DNA from 4 places in the Paenibacillus sp. DCT19 genome. Region 1 is predicted to be linked to each of the others. Evidence: riboswitches for the same ligand, from Rfam matches in the RefSeq annotation. Region 1 holds a riboswitch; each other region holds the start of a gene.
The links. Region 1 has a riboswitch for thiamine pyrophosphate ahead of thiM (hydroxyethylthiazole kinase). Riboswitches for the same ligand answer to the same signal wherever they lie in the genome.

Region 1 (5,782 bases):
CGTACCGAATCATTCATATAGTACATGTCGCTACTGCTCAGCCAGGGTAAATATGCGAAATTAGTATAGTTTTTATTACACACTATTCTTATTTGTTAACTTTGTTTTGAGATGTAACGATTCTATCATTGAGCTTGTCTCTACACAATTCATCGAGCAATCAATAGTTCCTATATCACTATCAAAATAATCTATATGGCAAAGTAATAAGAAAAGCAGTGAGGTCTCTAGCTGGCGCATAATCCAAGCGCCCGGCGGGGTTGCCGCGGTGCAGGGGTGCTTGGCTACGCCAGCATCCCACCCACCGCCGCAGCGAACCGCGCAGCCGCTGCGCGCACGTCGGCCGCGCCCGCAATGGCGGAGATGACGGCTACGCCGTCGGCTCCAGCCGCCATCACGGCGGCCGTGGTATCGGGCGTAATGCCGCCGATACCCACCACCGGAACTGCGATGCCTGCGGCGCGCAGTTCCAAGATCCCTGCGGAGCCCAGCACAGCATGGGCATCCGCTTTGGATCGCGTCGGGTACATTGGCCCGACGCCAAGATAGTCGGCGCCCGCCTGCACCGCACGGCGGGCTTCCGACGCAGAGTGGGCGGATACGCCAAGCATCCGCCCAGCTCCAATGCGGGCGCGTACAAGCGCCGCGTCCGCATCATCTTGGCCGACATGCACGCCGTCGGCCTCCACAGCTACAGCCAGCTCCACATCATCGTTCACGATGAACGGTATCCCGTGCTGGCTGCACACCTCGCGAAGCCGCCATGCAAGAGCCAGGCGGGCTTCGCCAATCAGGGCACCAGTTCCTTTTTCCCGGAACTGGAACAGCGTAATGCCGCCAGCAATCGCCTGGCGCAGCACCTCCACAGGGTCTTGCGTGGTATTCACGCTGCCCATCACCAAATACACCTGCATTGCGCGTCGCACCGCGTCTGCATTCAGCTTAGGCATCACCGCTCACCCCGCTGCCTGCGCTGATACGCAAAATGATTCGTCGGCCCATGCCCAGCGCCAATGCCGAGCTCATCCTCAATGGCTGCCTGAATGAATGCTCGCGCAGTCGTGACGGCAGCCAGAACGGACGAACCCTTCGCCAGTTCAGCTGTAATGGCGGCAGAATACGTACAGCCCGTTCCGTGGGTATGAGGGGTCACTATACGAATATTCTCCAGATAGTGAAAGGACTGCCCATCATAGAGTACATCGACAATCATGCCGCCCGTATCATGGCCGCCTTTGATCAGGGCATACGTTGAGCCCATCTGCACAAGGCGTCGGGCTGCTTCTTCCCGTTCACTTACATTTCGAATGGACATGCCTGTCAGCAGTTCGGCTTCAGGGATGTTTGGCGTGGTGATCTGTGCATGCGGGATCAGCTCCGTAATCAGTGTCTGAATAGCCTGCTGCTGAAGCAGCGGTGCGCCGCCCTTGGCTACCATAACGGGATCAATGACCAGATTAGACCATTCATAATGGCGCCATTTCTCGGCTACCAATTGAATAATTTCGGTACTGTAGAGCATGCCTGTTTTTACCGCATTTGGCTTGAAGTCGTCGCCGGTCGAATCAAGCTGTTGGGCTATGCCTTCATACGAAATAGGAAAAACACCCTGAACTCCTGTTGTATTCTGCGCCGCAATGGCAGTAATAACGGTCATGCCGTATACATCAAGTTCCTGAAAGGTTTTGAGATCGGCTTGAATTCCAGCACCGCCGCCATTGTCCGATCCAGCGATTGTTAGAGCCTGAGCTATACGCATGGTGTATCTTCACCTCCATGGATGTGGCGAATAAGAGCACGTTGCTGTAGTACAGATGGGGATACTAGGTCGAGCTGATTCAATAGCTCGATCTGGAAACTGCCAGGGCCCTGGCTTTCCGTACGATCTGCAGCAATCTCAGCAGCAACGCCGTAGAAGGCGAGAGCTTCTACCACGCTATCCAGACGCTCCTTGTCATCAGTCGCCACAGCTGCAAATGCGCCAATTACAGCACTGAGCAGACATCCCGCACCGGTAACTTGGGTTAAGAGGACGTGACCGTTGCTCACGAGATAGGTCAGATGTCCATTCGTAATGACATCTTCGCGACCTGTGATCACAACGATACAGTTTAACTTTTGAGCTGCACGCTCAGCTATTCCGATTCGATCTCCTTCACCTTGTCCAGCATCTACACCTTTGCTATTCCAGTGCTCACCAATAACATTGGCGACTTCTGCCACATTGCCACGCAAGATCGTGAGACGTAGCTCACGAACGAGCATCTGAACCTGCTCGGAGCGATAGGATGTGGCACCAGCGCCAACAGGATCAAGCACGACAGGGACTTGATGGGCGTTGGCGGATATACCAGCGAGCAGGATGGACTGCACAACATCTTTATTAAGTGTGCCAATGTTGAGGACGACCGCGCCGGACATTTTCGCAACATCGGCAACCTCCTCGTGTGCATAAGCCATAAAAGGTGATGCTCCAAGTGCAAGCAAGCCATTGGCTACAAAGGGAGCTACCACAATGTTGGTGATATTGTGCACTAACGGATTTTGAGTGCGTATACGTTCCAAGTAAGACATCTGTTTTCCTCCTTAAATTCATTTTCATAACTCACTGGCATTTTCCCAGAATTACATGTAGGCAAGCGGCGAGAAATGCTATATTCTGATCTGCGATGACTCATTTTTCATCCTAAAAAATGCAAAAAGCCCCGCCCATTTCCGGAGAAATGAGTGGGGCTGTATTTTCAATTCGCAAGTGTATTTCATCTTACATGTTCTGCATGATGAAACGCATGAAGTTTATTGAAAGGCCGCTCCACTTCCCTCCGCTGGTATGATCCAGATCAGGTTCAAAGGGTCCGAAAGTTCATTCGTCTCAGCCGTTAGGCTCCCCCAGTGCAATTGTTCAACTATATTCAGTTATAACCGTTTTTGAACAGGTATTTATAGCTCCAGCATATATCACATGCAAGCCGGATGTAAAGAAGGGATGATCCAAGTTTATGCTTCGACATAGCAACAGGAATCTGATACGAAACGTTGTTGTTCCCTACTTCCCAACCCGATATAATAGAGGTTGTTCCAAAAGAACACTTAGATCACGCAATGGTGAAAGTGTTATCGTTATATCACGAAATGAAGGTGGGACGCTCTCCCTCCGGAGAAGAATGGGGATCCGAGTTGAAAACATTCAAGAAAGTCTACATCGAAATTACAAGCATCTGTAACTTGGCGTGCAGCTTCTGTCCACAGACCAAGCGTGCCAAAAATTTCATTGACCCTGACGTCTTTAACAATATACTGGATCAGATTAAGCCACATACCAAACACATATATCTTCATGTCAAAGGTGAGCCGTTACTGCATCCCAAAATCGATCTGTTGCTAGATTCTGCACATGAGAAAGGATTCAAGGTCAACATCACGACCAATGGTACGCTACTGCCCAAGACGCAGCATAAGCTTCTTGGCAAGCCAGCGTTACGTCAGATGAACTTCTCCTTGCACAGCTTCGACGGACATGAAGGCTCGACAGACCGCGAAGGATATTTGAATAACATATTGACCTTTGCTCGTGAAGCAGTGAAACATAATGTCATCATTTCGTTCCGACTCTGGAACCTGACACAGGATAATTTTACGAATGCCCAGATGAACCGAAATCGCGAAACGCTTGAGGTGTTAGAGCGGGAGTTCGACTTGGATTTTCGGATTGAAGAAAAGGTCGTGCCGGGTAGCGGAGTCAAAATTGCTCCGAATGTATACCTCAATCAGGATCATGAATTTCAGTGGCCAAGCCTTGATGCACCCGAGGATGACGGTAAAGGCTTCTGTCATGCACTTCGTAGTCAGGCCGCCGTATTGGTGGATGGCACGGTTGTACCGTGTTGCCTGGATGGCGAAGGTGTAATTAACTTAGGCAACGTACATGAGAAGTCATTCTCGGAGATCGTTGACGGGGAACGGGCCAATAACTTATTTTATGGATTCTCGAAGAGGCAGGCCGTGGAAGAGTTGTGCCGCAAGTGCGGGTATCGCCAGCGGTTTGGTGCATAGGATGCATCGTTAGTCATCACAAATAAAGACTTAAGATCACGTTATCTGGTTACAGATGGCGTGATTTTTTGCTGTTTTGTACAATATTCATGTGTTTATCTGCCTAAATAGAGCATATTTGAAGTTCAGAATAGCATACTGCCCGGATAAGCCAGCGTACGTAATGTGCTGATAAGGAAGGCTCCAAGGCGAATACCAAGACATATCATCTAATGATTATTCTCGTTACATTCCTTATTTGGTAGGATCAGGATACGTTCCAAGCAGAGGTGCACATCTGGGGAACCGTGAGGACAAGCGTAAGCTTATGCGCTTCCAATCCATATGAATAGAGGAGGACGTTTTCGATGAAAAAATTGTTAACGGTGTTATTGTCGGTTGGTCTGGTCGCTTCCGTATTTGGTGCAATTCCTGCTTCTGCTGCTCCCGAGATTGTGAAGACAACCATCGTTGTAGAGAAGGGCAAGACGTATGATGGAAAAGGGAAAAGCGTCGCTGCCGATCCGAATACACTTGGTGATGGCAGTCAAAAAGAAAATCAAAAGCCTATCTTTCGCCTTGAGGCAGGCGCCACATTGAAGAACGTGGTCATTGAAGCGCCAGCAGCTGATGGCGTGCACTGTTATGGTAGCTGTAACATTGAGAATGTCACTTGGAAGGATGTTGGAGAGGATGCATTGACCTTGAAATCATCAGGAACGGTAAACATCACGGGCGGAGCAGCCTACAAAGCCTATGACAAAGTATTTCAGATGAATGCATCCGGAACCATTAACATCAAAAATTTCAGAGCAGATGATATTGGCAAGCTTGTTCGTCAAAATGGAGGCACCTCGTATGCTGTGACCATGAATGTAGATAATTCGAACATTTCCAATGTGAAGGATTCCATTTTGCGAACAGACAGCGGCAGTACGAAGGGGAAAATTACGAACACCAGATATTCGAAGGTGCCTACATTGTTCAAAGGGTTCTCGTCAGGCAATACAAGTCAATCAGGGAATACGCAGTATTAATGTAGCGAACAGATAAAAGGCATCCTGTGGGATGCCTTTTCCTATAGTTTCAGCTAGATGAGGTAGCATGCATGTCCATAAGGCTCCTACTTCTACTTTTCATCCGGTGCGTTAACAAAGATACTTCCTTTGGATGGTACAGCCGCCCCTTCAGCTACCGAGCCGGCTTTGTTGGTGACCGTATAAGAGGTTTCCTCGGCCATGAGTGAGTACTGGAATGACACGATCGTTTTACCAGCTAATGAAGGGCGTGTTCCAGCTTCAGCATATGGCTTCGTTTTGACGAAGAATAGATCACCAAGAGTCCCGGAACCGTTACCTATGTTTGCTTGCCATTTGAGTAAGGCCTGACCGTTTTTAACCTCATAATAACTGATTAGATCGTTGTTTTTGTTAATGAAGAATCGATCTTTTTTTCCTTGTTCAAATATATAGGTTGTGGTGGAGTCCACATCACCACGCTCTTCACGTAGCTCCAGACGAGGTTGTCCCAACTTCGAGAAACGTGGTAGATGAATTGCAGCCTCGCGCGCAGCCACGAGATCGTTGCCGTTATATGCTTTAACGAGGGCAGTATCCGTTTGATAGATGTAAGCTTCCTTCGCGGCCTGATTCCAACTAACCTGGGCGCCAAAGGCATCGCCAATGGCTCGGAGTGGGAGCATAGCTTTGCCATTGACCAGAATAGGAGCTGCTGTAAGTGTCGCTGTTTG
Region 2 (5,782 bases), 1.9 Mb from region 1:
ACTAATTAGAACGATGACTGATGCTCTTATCAACACGACACAAATTACAGTAGAGATGGAAGGAAGAATGAACACAACGCTCCATACAACGAGTCCAAAGAGATATAGCGGTGTTGAAGTGTTACATACCGTAAGGCAAATGACCGGGACATCCATTATGGTGGAAGTGGACGGACAGGCACATATGATAGACCCCTTAATAAATAGAAAGAAGACCATTCCCGTTCAGCTCAGCAGCACATATAGACCAGAGTTCGTCAGAGATGAACAGGGAGTGCTGTTGAAAATCCAATTCTGGAAGGAGGTCAGCGTTCATTGATTAATGCTGCATCCAAGCTACTCGCAGTTATGTTAGCTGTAATCCTGCTGTACATCTATCCAACGGCTGAGACGGCTGACCGACAGGATGATCTGGCGAGAATGACCGTGAATCAGAGCGTTATACATTTTGTAGATGCGGTTAGAACCAAAGGGTATATCTCACCAGCTATGTACAGCGAATTGGAAGAACAATTGGCGCGAACAGGTAATGCGTATGAGATTCTGATTGAACATTTACACAAAAAATATGTACCACATTATACCGACCCAATGAATCAAAATACGTTCACAGGTACGTATGAAACCGTTGAGGATGGGTATTACAATCGACAGATTAAAGATCGGTTATTCCCTGCTGCAAGTGGGTTAACTGCTGACGACCCCGGACGTAGATATACGCTAGTCATGGGCGATTTTATTACGATAACCGTCCAAAGCACCAATCGGACATCCAGTATGTTGATCCGGGAATGGTTGAATGGAACACCCACTGCACCTGCTGTGCTCACCACCTATGGAGGTATGGTTTTAAATGAAGATTACTGATTTTTCAATTTTATTTGTAATTATCTTCTTGCCACTATTCTGGATTGTATCCCTTCATACGCGGGATGCTGAGGAAGCACAGCTTTTAAGCCAAAAGTATAGGTCTGCATTGCAGACTGCTGTGCTCGATGCAGGAGCAGTAATGCATCAAAATGAAAAGCAAAATAATGAAGCAGGCTATGATTCTACGAAATTTGTGAAGGCGGATAAGGAATTAGCCTTGCTTACATTTACACAAACGATGGCCTTGAATATGGAATTCAGGATGATCCGGCTGCTATTCGATCATTATTTGATTACATACCGGCAATTGTTGTACTGGATTATGATGGATACTACATTTTGGCTAAGGAAGCGGAAATGACAGGAAATACCGAGCTTACATACAAGCAAGTCTGGAGTCCCAAGAAACCATATACATATGCAGATCCAAACGGCAGCAGCATTAACTTTACATTGGATGGATATGTATACGCTTATGATGCTATCCAAGGGAAATGGATTGAAGGTTTTCAGAAGGAACTGGCATCTAACACGCAAATCCCATTGTTACAGGATACCGACACATTTGAGCAAGTGAGACGAAGTTGGATTGTGACCAGTGTTCAGGAAGATCTTGCTGATGTTATTAATCGTCATAACGAATTCGCGCGTAGAAATGGCATATCTTATACGTTTACGTTACCGTTAATCCCGCAGGAGGATTGGTATAATTCGATTAACGATACAGGTATTATGGCATTTATCCAAGGTATACCTGTAGGGGATCAAAAAGTTAATAATTATGCTATTGGTGGAGGCAGACTTGTGAAGAAGACGGCAGTGGTCGGAGGAGTAGATCCATCAACTGGAGTCAAATATTACTATCCTTCTACATGTAACTATGGCTATAGAGCAGAAGAGGTCTTTGGCGACGGAAAACAAGCTGCAGCGCAAGGTTATTTTGAGCGTAATTGTTATGTCAGTGAACAAGCTCCATAAGTGAAAAAGTTTGCAAGAAGACATTACTTTCAGAAAAGACAGGTACGTGCTAGAATAGGTCTTTGGTACAATGTCTAAATTAGTGATTAAGTAATGTCAAATAGATAGGAGCAACCTCATCTTATGAGTTTATTGTCAGTTGAGAACGTGAGTCACAATTTTGGAGATCGCACGTTATTTAAAAATGTATCTTTTCGTTTACTGTCAGGTGAGCGAGTAGGTCTTGTTGGAGCAAATGGTGTAGGCAAATCCACGCTAATGAATATTTTGACTGGGAAATTGCTTAAAGATAGTGGGAAAGTAGAATGGACACCTAAAGTTCGTTATGGATATTTGGATCAGCATACCAAGCTTACGCCAGGTAAAACGATCCGGGATGTGCTGAAGGATGCATTCTTGCCACTGCTTGAGTTGGAAAAAGAAATGATGGCAATTACCGATCAGATGGCCGATGCTGACCCTGAGCAATTGGAACAGTTGCTTGAGGAAATGGGCGACATCCAAGAGCAGTTGGAGCAGGGCGATTTTTATTTGATCGATGTAAAGGTAGAAGAGATGGCAAATGGTCTGGGGCTGTCCGTTATCGGGCTTGATCGTGACGTTGCTTCACTTAGTGGGGGTCAGCGTACCAAGGTACTTCTGGCTAAGCTTCTCTTGGAGAAGCCGACAGCGCTTCTGCTGGATGAACCTACGAACTACCTGGATGTAGAGCATATCGAATGGCTGACCCGGTATTTGAAGGATTACCCGTATGCTTTTATCTTGATCTCCCATGATACAGAGTTCATGAATGAAGTAGTTAACGTGATCTATCACTTGGAATTTGCCAAGTTGACAAGATATGCTGCGAACTACAACAAGTTTCTTGAGATGGCAGATATGCAGAAGGCTCAGCATATTGATGCTTATGAGAAGCAACAGGAGTATATCAAAAAGCAGGAAGACTTCATCCAGCGGAATAAAGCACGTGCATCTACATCAGGTCGTGCGAAGAGCCGTGAGAAGCAATTGGGCAAAATTGAACGGATTGATCGTCCGGATGAGGCAGCCAAACCTACTTTCAAATTCAAAGATGCTCGTGCCAGCAGTAAAACGGTGTTTGAGGGCGTTGATTTTGAAATTGGATATTCTCATGCCTTATTACCTAAAATGACAATGACCATTGAACGTGGCGAAAAGATCGCCATCGTGGGTTGTAACGGTGTGGGTAAATCCACACTACTCAAAACGATTCTGGTAAAATTCCGCCAATCAGTGGCAAAACATTTTTGGGAGATTATCTGGAAACCGCTTATTTTGAGCAGGAGGTACGAGCGGGGAATATCACTCCAATCGAGGATGTATGGAATGAATTTTCGCATCTGACGCAGAATGAGGTTAGGGGACATCTGGCACGTTGTGGATTAAAAAACGAACATATTACTCGTCCGCTTAACATGCTCAGTGGTGGAGAACAAGCGAAAGTGCGCTTGTGCAAATTGTTAATGCGCGAAAGCAACTGGATTTTGTTTGATGAGCCGACCAATCACCTTGATGTAACAGCCAAAGCTGAACTGAAGCGCGCCCTGCAAGAATTCAAGGGCACAGTGCTTCTCGTATCTCACGAACCTGATTTCTACGAGGATTGGGTTACGAAGACCTGGGATGTTGAAGCTTGGTCTGAGCAAAATTAGTCTACGTAGTCAAACGGGAATCTGAAATCCTCGGTGACAAAAAAAGGACTCTATGGTAATATAGGCTACAACTTCATATCAACACTAGGGGGCCGCACGATGCGGCTGAGATGGAAGAATGCGATTCCGGACCCTTTGCACCTGATCTGGATCATACCAGCGTAGGGAAGTGGCGCGTTTTCGTTTATTAGGAACAGCACTCAGCATGAATGAGAGAATGCCTGTAGCTAAGAGAACAGCATGTTGTTTCTATGAGATTTTGCAATGGGGTATTCATTGCATGAATAGAACCTCTGTGTGTTGTTCAACACTTATTAAACGAATCAAAGCATATATTTCGCAGCCACTCCCCTACGGGAGTGGCCTTTTTGTTATGTCATTGTTTAAGAGAGGAGGTTATCTTTTGGTAATTACTGAAGAACATGACTCCAATGTCACAGCTTCTTTTGAGCTGCATGTTATCTCTCAAGGCGTAGGGAATTTGCACAACTTTGTAAGTGTATCGAAGGATATATGGCCATGGGTCGACTATATTCATATTCGAGAAAAACAACAGCCACCTAAACAGCGTAGGAGTGGGCAAACCAACTGCATCAATCAGGCGTTCCGTCTGATCGGATTGTGATTAATGGTGTGCATGAAGTGGGTCAAGGTGAAGGGTTGGCAGGTGTGCATTGGGGTCAGGAAGATTTCTCTAAAAGCGCGTTATCTATTAGTGACATTCGAAAACGGATTCGCATCGGTGTATCCGTTCATTCTGTAGCTGAAGCCAAGGCTGCTGAGCAACGGGGTGTAGACTATGTTTTTTTCGGTCATATCTATGACTCCAATAGCAAACCAGATATTCAGCCTAGAGGGCTGAAGCAGCTAGCTGAAGTGTGCACTAATGTAACTATTCCAGTAATTGCAATCGGTGGCATTGGGTTGAGCACGTTCGTGACCTTCGCAGAGCTGGAGCAAGAGGCATTGCTGTCATATCACATATCTGGGCGAGTGAGAATCCAAAGCATGCGATTCGTGTACTAAGACAGGCGATCGTAGAATCGGAAGGTTAATCTTGAGCAAGGAGATGAGATGGTGAACGATGGAGCGAGAGTTCGGAGACGAAGCATTAACCGAGATTTACGTAAAACATTGTCTCGCAGTAGAACCAATGCTGGAATCCACGGAAAGCTTCATGCAGAAACAATTGTGATTGGTGGGGGCGTGATTGGTTGTGCAATTGCTTATGAGCTTGCAGCACGAGGACAAGATGTTCTTCTGCTTGAACGTGCGCGGATTGCAGAGGGTGCATCTTGTGCAGCGGCTGGAATGATTGCAGCAGATAGTGAGCATTTTTCTTCACCTATGATGGCGAACTTGGCAACCATGAGCAGACAACTTCTGCATGAGCAGTGCGAACAACTGAGCTCCCTGAGTGGGATGCATATTGGGTTTCAACAAAATGGTTTTATTACTCCTGTGCGTTTGGAAAAAGATTTAAACAGCGATTCCACTGCTACAGCACCACGATCAATCACGTCTGAAATTTGGTGGGATGTTATCAAGGCACAACAAAAGGCTCCATGGTTAAGCAAAAATATTTATGGTGCCTACTATCGACCGCTGGAATGTGACGTTCTACCTGTTAATTTGACTCAAGCTTATGCAAAATCAGCTCAGGCACTCGGAGCACGGATTATTGAAGGCGTGCATCATGTTAATCTTCGAGTGGATGCAAACGGAGTACAAGGCGTGGAAACTTCAATTGGAACGATGACATGTCGCAATGTCATTGTTGCTAATGGTTTGCAAGGGGAAGTGTTAATGAAGCAGGCTGGGCTTCAATTGCCGACTATGCCGGTCAAAGGCGAAATTGCAGCAGTGCAGTTCTCAGATCATTCTGGACAACTTGCCCCAGACAAAACGGTATACGCAGAGGACATTTATATCGTACCTAAGGCCAATGGAGAAGTATGGATTGGTGCGACCGTTTTACAGGGGAATCTGATCTACATGTTTCAGCTGCCGGGTTACAAAAACTGCTTGAACGTGCTGCCAGCTGGGTACCTGGCATTGCAGAAGCTCAGTTTGTACGGGCATGGGCCGGAGTAAGGCCTTCAACACCCGATGGATTACCATACCTCGGCGCATGTGAGAGCATGCCTGGTTTATATGCAGCCTTTGGACATCATCGCAATGGAATCCTGTTAAGTGCTGTAACGGGTAGCCTACTAGCAGATTTTATTGGAGGTAAATCTTCAGAGGAGCTGAATGTGCAA
Region 3 (5,782 bases), 580 kb from region 1:
AATATTGATTTTCTTTCCATCTGCCGCCGCCTGCACCTCTTCTGCATGCGCTCTGATCCACTTCATTTCAAGCATGGTCACCGTCTCCTTTGGCTGTAAAAATACAAAGAGCGCCCTCATCCCTTGGGACGAGGAGCGCTCTGCTCGCGGTGCCACCCAACTTGCCGAAGCAGTTCATTCACTGCTCCAGCCGCTTGGTCCGCGATAACGGGCGGTTCCGGTTAACTTGGGGAAATATCGCTCCCCTGGCGAAAACGCCTCCGAGTTGGATGCTCTTCAACGGCATGTTCCGATCTGTAATTGTTGATTAACAGTATATACAAAAGCTACGTTTAAATGCAAGCGATACTGGCTTAATGTTTACATTTTTAATCATACTTATAAACCAGGTTGTTATCCCCATCTATTCCCTGAACGGATGTCTCGATCATCTTCTCATCTGTTGTTACATCCAGAAATGTCTTGCGATCATCCATTGACATGCCGTGCATTGTGACGTTGGAGTATTGAATTCGAATTTCGTTTATCGAAGGATCATTAATGTAACCGTAGTTGACCCTAAAATTACTCTTTCCATCCATCGTCGTGCCTACAAATTTAGCTAACCAAAAGGGTGCCTGTTTATCTATAGGGCTAAGATCTATATTTTGCAATATATATTCGTTCTCATGCTTTACAGCTTGTATCATCCCCACCTCTGTTACCGGCTCTTGGTTGAGATAGTATGTTGCAAAGATAGAACTTCCTTCATCGTAAGGGACATCAATAGTGATATTTTCAGAATTTTCTTCCCTGTTTAATCTCTTCTCCAGACCCACAGCCACTAGCTCTTGCAAATTTTCAGCTTTGATTTCTGATTCGCTATCCAGTTGAGTAAAACTGGTACTAGAATCAGAAGAAGTGTTAACGTATTCTTCTCCATCCTGTTGATCTCTACACCCAGTAATCAACAACAGGGCTACAATAATCAGTAATATTTGCTTCAGTTTCTTCACCACCTGTTAAAATTCTTGATGGCAAAAATATTAACACTTTTCTCCTCTATTTTCCAATTAATACAGGATTCATTCTGTCTCTACACTCAATGAACATATGGAATCACAAAGTCAATTAGGCTTCTGTATTAACTAAGGGGTTACGTTCCCTTTAGCTTTTATGAATTTACCGAATACATATCGAACAAGCGGCCCAATGATGAGCAACTGTAACGGTAGCGCCAGGCTAAAGTTCCGGAGTATGGTGTGAAGATACGTTTCTACGAGAGGCTTTCCGTTCAATTGATTGGCAAGATACGCCGTAAGCATCCCATACATCGACATCATCAACACCATGCCCACGACCATGCACACTGAAATCATCAAAACGCCGATCACCTTATTCGATTTGTTGAATAGCAACGCAAAGGCAATTTTCTGAGCCACCGGCCCAACGATAAAGCTTTCCACCACAAAAGCTACAATAAAACACAGGACGAATTGAAATAGGATTTCAAGTAGAGACATGCTCCCCATTAGTCCGTTGTACAGTAAATTGAAAGTCATCATAACAACGACCATTCCTGTGCACATCATCAATCCAAAATACGTATGTTCTTTCTTGGTTGTTGGCAATTCTCTCATCCTTTCTTCTACTTGGACAATTATAGAGATGAGGAATAGGGTCACATAAGTGAACACTTTGTGAACATTAATAAGATACCTATATGTTTATGTTGAAATATAGAACATTTCATCTAGATAAACTCTTTTTTCCTATTTGACAACCCGGATTTATACCCCTATCATACTCCTTAAAATGTAAACCATATTCACGAATCAGTTAGGAGGATTACTATACAATGAGCTTTCAAAAACGTATCGACCACATCGGTATCGCTGTCCGTGATCTAGAGACGACGCTTTGCTTCTATACCGAGATCGTTGGGCTTGAGCTGAAAGACCGCGTTACCCATACCAATGGTGTGATCCAACTTGCTTTCCTCGGATTCAATGGCAGTGATGAAACTGAAATTGAACTGATTCAGGGATATAGCGACAAACTTCCCTCCGAAGGAACTGTGCATCATTTTGCGATTCACGTGGAGGATCTTGATGCTGAATATCAGCGTATACAAGCGACGGACGCCGAATTTATCGATGGGGAGATTATCACATTACCGAACGGTTATCGTTACTTCTTCATCTATGGCCCAGAGAAGGAATGGATTGAATTCTTTCAGCGTTAAAGGTAAACCGATCTATCCATGATCCCGATTGGCGCACAGACAGCATCTATGATTGCTTTACATCCACTTCGTGAGATCCATCATCCGATATTCCAGTTCATGACTGGACACGTTCTGCCCACTGCCCTATAATTACACCTAGTAATACCCTTAACTTCATAGTTTCCCAGGGGAGTCGGAATTGGCCGGCTGAGAGTGTATCCCACAAGATACTAACCCTTAGACCTGATCTGGATCATGCCAGCGTAGGAATCGGAGTATATCGAATAGGCCCAGCTATATCGCTGCGCGCTACTTCTCTAACGCCTGCACGCGTCCCGGAATCCGGGGCGCTTTTTTTATGTTCTTTTGCATATCTCATTACATAAAAAAGACATCCAGATCATAGCCGGTATAATTCTGCTGATTTATGCACGATGCTTGGATATGAAGCCAAGGAGAACCCTCGCCATTTAGGCGGACCACATGAAGGAGAGAATGAAGATGAGATGGCGTAAAATGATCGGCTTGTTGCTCCTATGCGTAACCTTGATTGCAATCACGGCTTGCGGAAGCAAGGAAGCTGGCCCTGCCCAATCTAACGGAGGTACCAACACCGAGAACAGCAGTGAAGGTGATAACGTAGCACTCCGAGACGTTAAAGTTGTACTGGACTGGACACCGAATACGAACCATACCGGCTTATATGCAGCAGTAGATCAAGGATTCTACGAAGCCGAGGGTTTAAACGTGGAGATTGTGCAGCCTGGTGCGGGCGGCGCTGACACGATGGTCGCTTCGAATGAAGTACCTTTTGGTGTAAGTTATCAGGAAAGTGTAACTCAGGCGCGTACCCAAGGTGTACCGCTCGTCTCCATTGCTGCGGTTATTCAGCATAATACATCTGGATTTGCAGCACCGACGGATCGGAACATTAAATCCCCGAAAGACTTCGAAGGTAAAACCTATGGAGGCTGGGGCTCCCCAGTGGAGGAAGCAGTCATGCAATCCATTATGGAGGGCGAAGGCGCTGACGTGTCCAAAGTGAAAAACATTAACATGGGCGACGCGGACTTCTTCACTGCCGTGAAACGAGATATTGATTTTGCCTGGATCTTCTATGCGTGGACTGGGATTGAGGCTGAGCTTCGCGGAGAGCCGATCGACATGTTGTATGTCAAAGACTACTCCGAAGCACTCGATTATTACACGCCTGTATTGGTAACGAATGAAACCACGATTCAGAACGATCCTGAACTGGTTAAAGCGTTCATGAAAGCTACATCCGAAGGGTATCAGTATGCGATTGATCATCCCGAAGACGCCGCTAATATTCTGATCAAAGCCGTACCGGATCTGGATAAGGATCTTGTAATAGCAAGCCAGAAGTGGTTAAGCCCGAAATACACAGATGATGCACCACGCTGGGGCGAACAGAAACAGGAAGTATGGCAGAACTATACGGACTGGATGTTCAGCAAGAAACTGCTGGATGAACAGATCGATGTGAGCAAGGCATATACGAACGACTTTTTACCCCAATAAAATCTCTCATATAAAATGAACATAATATTTACACGAGAACGGAGAGGACAGAAATAACGTGAAAAAGCGAAGCGGTCGCCTTTATCACCGGATTTTCCCTTTAGAGAAAGGGAATCAAAAAAATCTGGGGATAACAGCGATTGGAAGGTTATTCTGTCATCGAAGTGGCAAGTGTAACAGTTGTTCGTTCATTTTATATATTTCGAAAGGAGCCGTGAACTCCATGGCAAGCACGTTACTCAGTATTCAAGTCATCCCGAAGACGCCAAATGGTGAGGATTCATATCCGTATGTGGATCGCGCTATTGAAGTCATTCAACAATCGGGTGTGAAATATCAGGTCAATCCTCTAGAAACAACGATGGAAGGTGAGCTGGAGGAGCTGCTAGACGTCGTTCGCAAAATGCATGAAGCACTTGTGGACGCCGGTAGCCCTAGCATCATCTCCCAGATCAAAATCGCCCATAGCGGCGGTGCCGGCTTCAGCATGGATAAACTTACGGAGAAATATCGCTGATGCACTCCTATTTCAAAAGCGTATGGCCGCCCCTTGTGGCGGTTATTCTCTTTATTGCGATATGGCAAGGAGCGGTCTCGCTATTTCACATTGAAAAATGGATGCTGCCTGCCCCTTCGGACATCGCTCGTGAAGCAGCTTCACAGGCGGATCGGCTTGGTATGCATGCATGGGCGACGATCCAGTTAACACTCATCGGATTCGCCGCAGGAACGTTGGTGGGACTGCTGATTGCCATGGTGCTTCACTTGATCCCATTTCTAAAGTCCGCGCTCTATCCGTTGCTTATCCTAAGCCAGAACATCCCGACCATCGCGCTAGCACCGCTTTTGCTGATCTGGTTCGGATTCGGATTACTGCCCAAATTAATTACCATCATTCTGGTCTGCTTCTTCCCTGTTGCCGTAGCCGCCATGGATGGATTAACCCGTACAGATGCCATGATGATGAACTATATGCGTATGGCTGGCGCCAAACGTGGACAGCTGTTCTGGAAACTGGAGCTTCCGCACGCGCTGCCCTCAGTCTTCTCTGGAATCAAAATAGCCGCTACATATAGTGTGATGGGTGCCATTATTGCAGAATGGATCGGAGCAGATAAGGGCATCGGATACTATATGATGTTACAGAAGTCTGCATATCGAACAGATCGACTATTTGTAGCCATCATGATTATTGTGGCGCTCAGTCTACTGCTCTTCCTGCTGATCGCGCTACTAGAGAAGCTGCTCGTGCGCTGGCGACCACAAAAACGTTAATACTGACACTGGAAAACCATGTGGCAAGGATGTGAAACCGGGATGAGAGACGAACGGAACAAACACGATTACCTTTCCGATAACCCAACGAATAAACACGTAACCAATGAAAATATAACGACACAGACAACCCTGCAACCGCCCGATTCTACATCAGTAACAAAAGGGACTACTCAAGTCTCTCCAGCACTTGAGGTTACGCAGGTTCATGCTTCATATCGCGAGCGGCGCAAAACATTATCTGTATTGGATAATCTGTCCCTAACGGTGGGACAAGGCGAATTTGTAGCCATTGTTGGCCCATCCGGCTGTGGCAAAAGCACCCTTTTTCATATCATCGGCGGTTTGCTCAAGCCGCAGGCTGGACGAATTCTCATGCAAGGGCATGACGTTACCGGACAACGTGGCAAAATCAGTTACATGCCGCAACAACCCGCTCTCCTGCCTTGGCGAACCATTGAAGATAATGTGGTGTTAGCAGGCGAAGTATCGAAGACAGCTCCACCCCTAACAGAAGCGATTGCTGAAGCACGCAAATGGTTGGCGAGTGTTGGTCTAGCTGGCTTCGAGCGTGCTTATCCACATATGCTCTCAGGAGGGATGCAGCAGCGTGTTGCTTTCCTACGTGCGTTACTCAGTCCACAAGAGCTTATGCTGCTTGATGAGCCTTTCAGTGCGCTTGATGCCTTGACCCGCAGTGATATGCAGCGCTGGCTGCTGGAGATCTGGGAACAGAACCGCCGCTCAGTGTTATTCATT
Region 4 (5,782 bases), 2.6 Mb from region 1:
TTTTAAAACCCATTTCTGCAAACAGTTTAATATCTTCCTTGAATCGATGATAAAAATCAATTCCTTTTTCCAGCGGATGATATTCTCCTTGTTTTGGTACACTGAAAGATCCTACGTCAGATAATCCTTTCAAAAAGCAACTGGCCAAGTCCAAGCCCTTGCCATCTACCCATCCACCTTCTGCCTGATTGGCAGCAATCGCTCCCCCCCACAAAAAGTTCTCAGGAAATTGATCTTTATACGTGTTGTTCATGTTGTGCACTCTCCCCATTATTTAATCTCGGCTACTGGGTTTTGCCCATTTAGCACTTCTCCGTATCCCAACAACTGAATTTCTTTCTCTTTCGGATCTGTAAAAATGAGTAATACCGACAAATCCAAGTTGGTTGTTTTCAAATAGTCCAAATCAAGTGTGACAAGTTCTTCTCCAGCTTGTATACGTTGGCCCTGCTGGACCTTTATGTTAAAGCCCTTGCCCTTCAGAGACACGGTATTGATTCCGATATGAATCAGGATTTCAACTCCGTCATCCCTTGTTATTCCATAGGCATGACCTCCTTTAAATACTGTTGTCAATACGCCACTACAAGGTGAAACGACGACGTTATCTTTTGCAGTAAAGGCAATTCCTTCTCCCATTGCTTTTGTAGAGAAAACTTCGTCTTTCACTTCCGACAACGGGAATGAAACACCATCGACAATGGAGACTATTTGTGTTTCAGACTCGCTAACCCGTGGGGTGGACGTAACATTATTTTGCTGTTTCAGCTGCTCACCTTCATCGATACCTAAGATGAATGCCACAATAGCCGAAACAACGATTGCCACGATACAGGCTATAAGCATAGTGATCAGCGTTTCTTGGAAAATTGGCATTGCTAAAATGGTTGTTTTACCCATGATGTATGCTCGTGCTCCAAATAAACCTGCAACAATACCACCCACAGCCCCACCAGCCATGACTCCAATAAGCGGTTTTTTGTATTTCAAAGCAATACCGTAAATAGCTGGTTCTGTAATTCCTGCAAAAATAGATCCAAATCCAATTGCCAAAGCCTCTGAACGCAGAGTTTTGCTCTTAGCACGGAGACCTACCCCGATAGCAGCCCCTCCTTCTGCCATTGCATGAAGAATCAACGCCGGTTTGAAATACGGATCATACCCTGGATTCGCGAAACTCTGTACCATAAAAGGAGCAATTACAGTATGTGTACCAGTCATTACCAAGAACGGCAAGAGGGCCGCTAACAAACCAACAACAACAGGACCAATAGTTCCTTGTGTCCATAAAAATCCACCAACAACAATGTTGCCAATCAAGTTACCGAAAGGTCCAAACACAACAAAAGTTAAAATAGACGCTGTTAAAACCGTCAACATACCAACCAAAACCGATTTTAAAATACCTGGAATAATCTTGTTGAAAAATTTTTCAAGATAATAAACAGCTACAGTAGAAAGTAACGCAGGAATCATAGTGCTTGAATATTTGATCAGTAAAACAGGCAAACCAAAGATATGAGTTGTTCCTCCATTTTCCACCAATGCTACAAACCCGGGATATACTAATACACAAGCAACAAAAATGGCATAAATCGGATTTGAACCAAGTTTTCTTGAAGCCCCGTATGCTACAAAAATAGGCATAAAGTAAAACGGAACATCAGCTAGAAAATTGATTAATGAATAGGACTCAGTTTTGTCGAATGAAGGTAAAATCATTACGATGATCATAAGCATAAGCTTCAGCATTCCACCTGCAATCAACCCGGTAATCATCGGGCTCACGGAACCTGCAATGAAATTTATCAGATCAAGAAGAAGGCTTTTAATCGTTCTTGGCTTCTTCTCTTTTTCTGGCATAGAGCCGCCTTCCTCACCAGAAAAGCGGTATTTTTTCATGATCATGTCATAAGCAGGTAACAAATTCTTACCCATGATGACTTGAAGTTGCCCGGCACCGAATACTGCCGAAATCACACCGTCAATCGATTTGAGTCCTTCCAGATCAGGTTTCTTCTCATCTTTCACGATAAAACGTAGACGGGTCATACAATGTGATAAAGAAACAATATTCTCTTCTCCACCACTTTTTTGAACGATTTCATCTGTGATTTTTTTGAAATCCATAAAGGTTCCCCTTTTCGTATAATCCATGATGTTTAAAATGCATGTTAATTAAGCAAAACCAATAAAGCAATTGGTATAAAATTTAAATATAATCATCAGGCCCTGTCTGATTACGCTTTCATTATAAAAGTCCTATAGAAGATTGTAAAACCGATATTTGTAATATAAAATATCGATTAATTGGATATTTAATTCAAAGGGGAAATTGATTTATGAATCATGAGGAAATTGAAACTTTTCTAGCTGTCGTCGAACATGGAAGCATTCTGAGAGGATCTCAGTCCCTGTATATCAGTCAAAGTACTGCAACAAACAGAATTCAACAGTTGGAGGGTAAATTAGGAACAAAGCTTTTTTATCGACAGAAAGGAATCAAGTCACTTACTTTAACTCCCCAAGGGCAAAACTTCTTATCCATTGCAAAACAATGGTCTGTTCTTTGGCAGGAAGCACAAAATCTGAATAGTTTTGAAAACTATACTGAATTACGAGTTAGTGCAGTAGATATGATCAACAGCTTTATGTTCGTTGAAGTTTATAAAAAGATGATGAAGAATCATGACCATATTGTTTTAAACATACAAACTAATCATTCAAGCAAAATACACCCTATGGTTGATAAACAAATTTGTGATATCGGTATTGTGTCAGGTCTCTATAATTATCCAAGTGTTAAATTTGTCCCTTTGTATCAAGAGGATATGGTATTGGTGTATAACCAATATTCTTTATACGCTCAAACCCTTGATAATAGAGACCTGAAATCAGAAGACGAAATTTACTTAACTTGGTCAGAAAAATTCACTCTTTGGCATAACCGTTATTTTCCATACTCAAAAAGAAAAAAGATCATTTTAGGCACTGCATCAATGCTGTTAAGTTATTTTGACGAAGTAAATAATTGGTCCATTATTCCCATGAGTCTCGCAAATAAACTCATGAAATTAAATCCATCTATCACGTATTCTTTGTTTGATAACCCTCCGCCACAGAGAATGATTTATCTCCTCATCAATCAATATTTGAAACCGGATATTCAAGAGGCGATTCAAATTTTTGTTGATGAAATCGTTAGTGAACTGGAGCAAAACGAAGGTTTAACTGTACTTATCAAAAATTATGAAAAGGTTCAGAACCTAATTAATTAATTTGTTTAATATAAGTTGAATTAACATCTAAATCCGATAACAAATACAACACTGATTATGTTCACCGAATTAATTATCAATATGTCAGTGCAGTGACTCCAGTCATCCTACTTGAGGTACATAGTACTATCTCTGAAAGATGACATCTTATTGCACAACAGCCGATCATGTTATTTTTGCAACTTTCATGTTTTTTGAACTAACCTGCCTGTTAATTTATTGAATTAGCGCTACGTTCCTGCCCGTTAGTTGAACAAAAGCAGCAGATCGAGTTGATCCGCTGCTTTCTTTGTAGTATTGAACTATCGTTTCCCGTTAGCTTAACTCGTTTAGTTAGAATTTCCCTTCATCAATGTATGATACGTGAACGTTGTTTCTTACTATCTCGCTAAGTCCATTCTGATGATAGTAAGGCATCAAACTATCGGCCTGTTCAACATCGATCCACGATATTTTCATTATTTCATCTGGCCTATTAATTTTTTCCTTTCCGCCTATTATCGAGGATCTAAACGTAACATAAACAATGTGCTCTGATTCCTTTTCAACTTGATATTCATTTAATGCAACTACACCTATTAATCTTATGTCTAGTCCAGTCTCTTCTTTAGCCTCCCTAATGGCCGCTTCTTCAAACGTTTCATTTTTTTCCACTGCTCCTCCAGGAAGTGTCCATCGGCCTCCATCTCTATTTTGAACCATTAAGATTTTAGTGTTTGTTTGATCAGTGATTAAGGCATATGCTACATCGATTCTTTTCAAAATACCGATCTCCTTTCAAATAAATAAAAACGCTGTACCTGCAGGAGCAAGTACAGCGCACGTTAACATGACAAATAAGCGCAAAATGTGCTTCCCTACGATGGCATTACCCAACAGGTATTTTCGGTCTACGACGGTTTAGTCGTACTCTCAGCCTGATCCCACAAGCTCCCGCATATATTTTATTTTACATTAAATGAGTTTACTACAACTCGATGAAGATAATCAACGAATGCTACGCTAACCTACCGATTAGTTACACGACTTTTAGCAGATCGACCAAGTGCCGCTATATTTTCGATTCAATTTTCAAAATCTGTTGAAAGAGCTACCTCCTTCTGCTCCTCTAGCGCAGCCAAACGTGAAGCCAAACTTTTAGAAACCAATTCATAGGCATCACTCCCCAGTGTTAGACGAAGAGTAGTTTCCTCGGAATCAGCTGCATTAATGATCGCCTGTGCCATTTTTACCGGATCACCAGGGAATTGGTTATCGCCCGCCTCTTGTGACATTTGGCGAATATAGCCTACAGGCGTATTTTCATATTCACTCATAGGCACACCTGCCATCATACTGCTGCCACCAAAGTTAGTTCGTGCACTGCCCGGTTCAACAAGCGTTGCTTGTATATTAAACGAAGCTACTTCCTGAACGAGAGATTCGATAAATCCTTCCATAGCCCACTTGGTTGCATGATAGATACTTAGAGCCGGGAACGCAACTTGACCACCCATACTGGAAAGTTGGAAGATTCGGCCTCCCCCTTGAGCACGAAGGTGTGGTAATGCTGCACGAATCACCTGGATAGACCCGATAACATTGGTATTGAACTGATGAATAATTTGTTCATCACTTACTTCCTCGGCTGCTCCAAACAGCCCATATCCTGCATTGTTGACCACAACATCAATTTGTCCTAGTTCCTCAAAAGCTTGATTAACCACGTTTTTAATGGCCGGAGTGTCGGTTACATCCAACGTAGCCACCCATAATTGATCTCCATAGCGATCTTTTAAGTCATGTAGCGCATTTTCTTTGCGAACCGTAGCTGCCACACGATCACCACGTTCCAACAACAACTCTGTAAGACTACGTCCAAAACCACTCGATGTTCCTGTAATAAACCATGTTTTCATATAATAACGCCTCCATTTTAGTTTTTTATACTCTGCTTGCTCATTGTGTGTCTTTATTCATTTTAGAGATGTAATTCATATGGTATCCGTCCAGATAACAACTCATCGTTTTCAGAACATCCTCGTTGAAGTTGCGTTGAAGTCCATCCAGACCGTTCTGCTTGATTATCTCCATGACCTCTTCGGGTAATGTGGCTGATAGCTTGCAACCTGTGATGATGGATGCTTCGGCTTGAAGAATTTCCATGACATCATCGGGTGTTACTGCATTTTCTGCACAAATCATAGTCACAAGTTCGGACATTAACGTGTACAGATTCAGTTTATGATTCAGCATGGTTTCAGCATCTACATTTTTTTCAAAAACAGCAGTTCTCATCGATTCCAATTTGATGTATAGACCATTATCCTCAATCAGTTCTTTGAGTTCAGTCATCAACAGGTGTTTAAAATCAGCGAAGCTGTGAATGGACACTTCTTTCACCAATTCAGTTAATGACGCAAGTCGCTTCTCATACTCTCTGCATAACAGACTGAAGAATAACGCTTCCTTTGTTTTGAAATAAACAAATAAAATTCCGTTGGACATCCCCATTCTTTTAGCGA

Region 2: linked by a shared signal. The riboswitch ahead of DMB88_RS13405 (hypothetical protein) and the one ahead of thiM (hydroxyethylthiazole kinase) in region 1 are both predicted to bind thiamine pyrophosphate.
Region 3: linked by a shared signal. The riboswitch ahead of DMB88_RS02125 (ABC transporter substrate-binding protein) and the one ahead of thiM (hydroxyethylthiazole kinase) in region 1 are both predicted to bind thiamine pyrophosphate.
Region 4: linked by a shared signal. The riboswitch ahead of DMB88_RS16535 (NUDIX hydrolase) and the one ahead of thiM (hydroxyethylthiazole kinase) in region 1 are both predicted to bind thiamine pyrophosphate.

The regions. Positions count from the first base shown of each region.
Region 1 is NZ_CP029639.1:1,034,944-1,040,725, forward strand. It holds gene thiE (thiamine phosphate synthase) at 285-950, opposite strand; gene thiD (bifunctional hydroxymethylpyrimidine kinase/phosphomethylpyrimidine kinase) at 950-1,759, opposite strand; gene thiM (hydroxyethylthiazole kinase) at 1,750-2,574, opposite strand; TPP riboswitch at 2,801-2,901, opposite strand; gene DMB88_RS04600 (radical SAM/SPASM domain-containing protein) at 3,178-4,053, shown strand; gene DMB88_RS04605 (pectate lyase) at 4,401-5,069, shown strand; gene DMB88_RS04610 (copper amine oxidase N-terminal domain-containing protein) at 5,162-5,782, opposite strand, start outside.
Region 2 is NZ_CP029639.1:2,937,429-2,943,210, forward strand. It holds gene DMB88_RS13385 (hypothetical protein) at 1-319, shown strand, start outside; gene DMB88_RS13390 (hypothetical protein) at 316-867, shown strand; gene DMB88_RS32000 (hypothetical protein) at 854-1,231, shown strand; gene DMB88_RS32005 (hypothetical protein) at 1,210-1,848, shown strand; partial or broken gene abc-f (ribosomal protection-like ABC-F family protein) at 1,972-3,521, shown strand; TPP riboswitch at 3,598-3,706, shown strand; gene DMB88_RS13405 (hypothetical protein) at 3,925-4,146, shown strand; gene DMB88_RS13410 (thiamine phosphate synthase) at 4,164-4,547, shown strand; gene DMB88_RS13415 (NAD(P)/FAD-dependent oxidoreductase) at 4,596-5,615, shown strand; gene DMB88_RS32010 (NAD(P)/FAD-dependent oxidoreductase) at 5,543-5,782, shown strand, end outside.
Region 3 is NZ_CP029639.1:457,724-463,505, reverse strand. It holds gene serS (serine--tRNA ligase) at 1-75, opposite strand, end outside; gene DMB88_RS02140 (hypothetical protein) at 369-998, opposite strand; gene DMB88_RS02135 (DUF2798 domain-containing protein) at 1,128-1,610, opposite strand; gene DMB88_RS02130 (VOC family protein) at 1,838-2,224, shown strand; TPP riboswitch at 2,383-2,494, shown strand; gene DMB88_RS02125 (ABC transporter substrate-binding protein) at 2,708-3,748, shown strand; gene DMB88_RS02120 (thiamine-binding protein) at 3,972-4,265, shown strand; gene DMB88_RS02115 (ABC transporter permease) at 4,265-5,023, shown strand; gene DMB88_RS02110 (ABC transporter ATP-binding protein) at 5,066-5,782, shown strand, end outside.
Region 4 is NZ_CP029639.1:3,617,295-3,623,076, forward strand. It holds gene DMB88_RS16520 (glycoside hydrolase family 1 protein) at 1-253, opposite strand, end outside; gene DMB88_RS16525 (glucose PTS transporter subunit IIA) at 271-2,130, opposite strand; gene DMB88_RS16530 (LysR family transcriptional regulator) at 2,343-3,278, shown strand; gene DMB88_RS16535 (NUDIX hydrolase) at 3,612-4,040, opposite strand; TPP riboswitch at 4,115-4,225, opposite strand; gene DMB88_RS16540 (SDR family oxidoreductase) at 4,343-5,176, opposite strand; gene DMB88_RS16545 (TetR/AcrR family transcriptional regulator) at 5,217-5,782, opposite strand, start outside.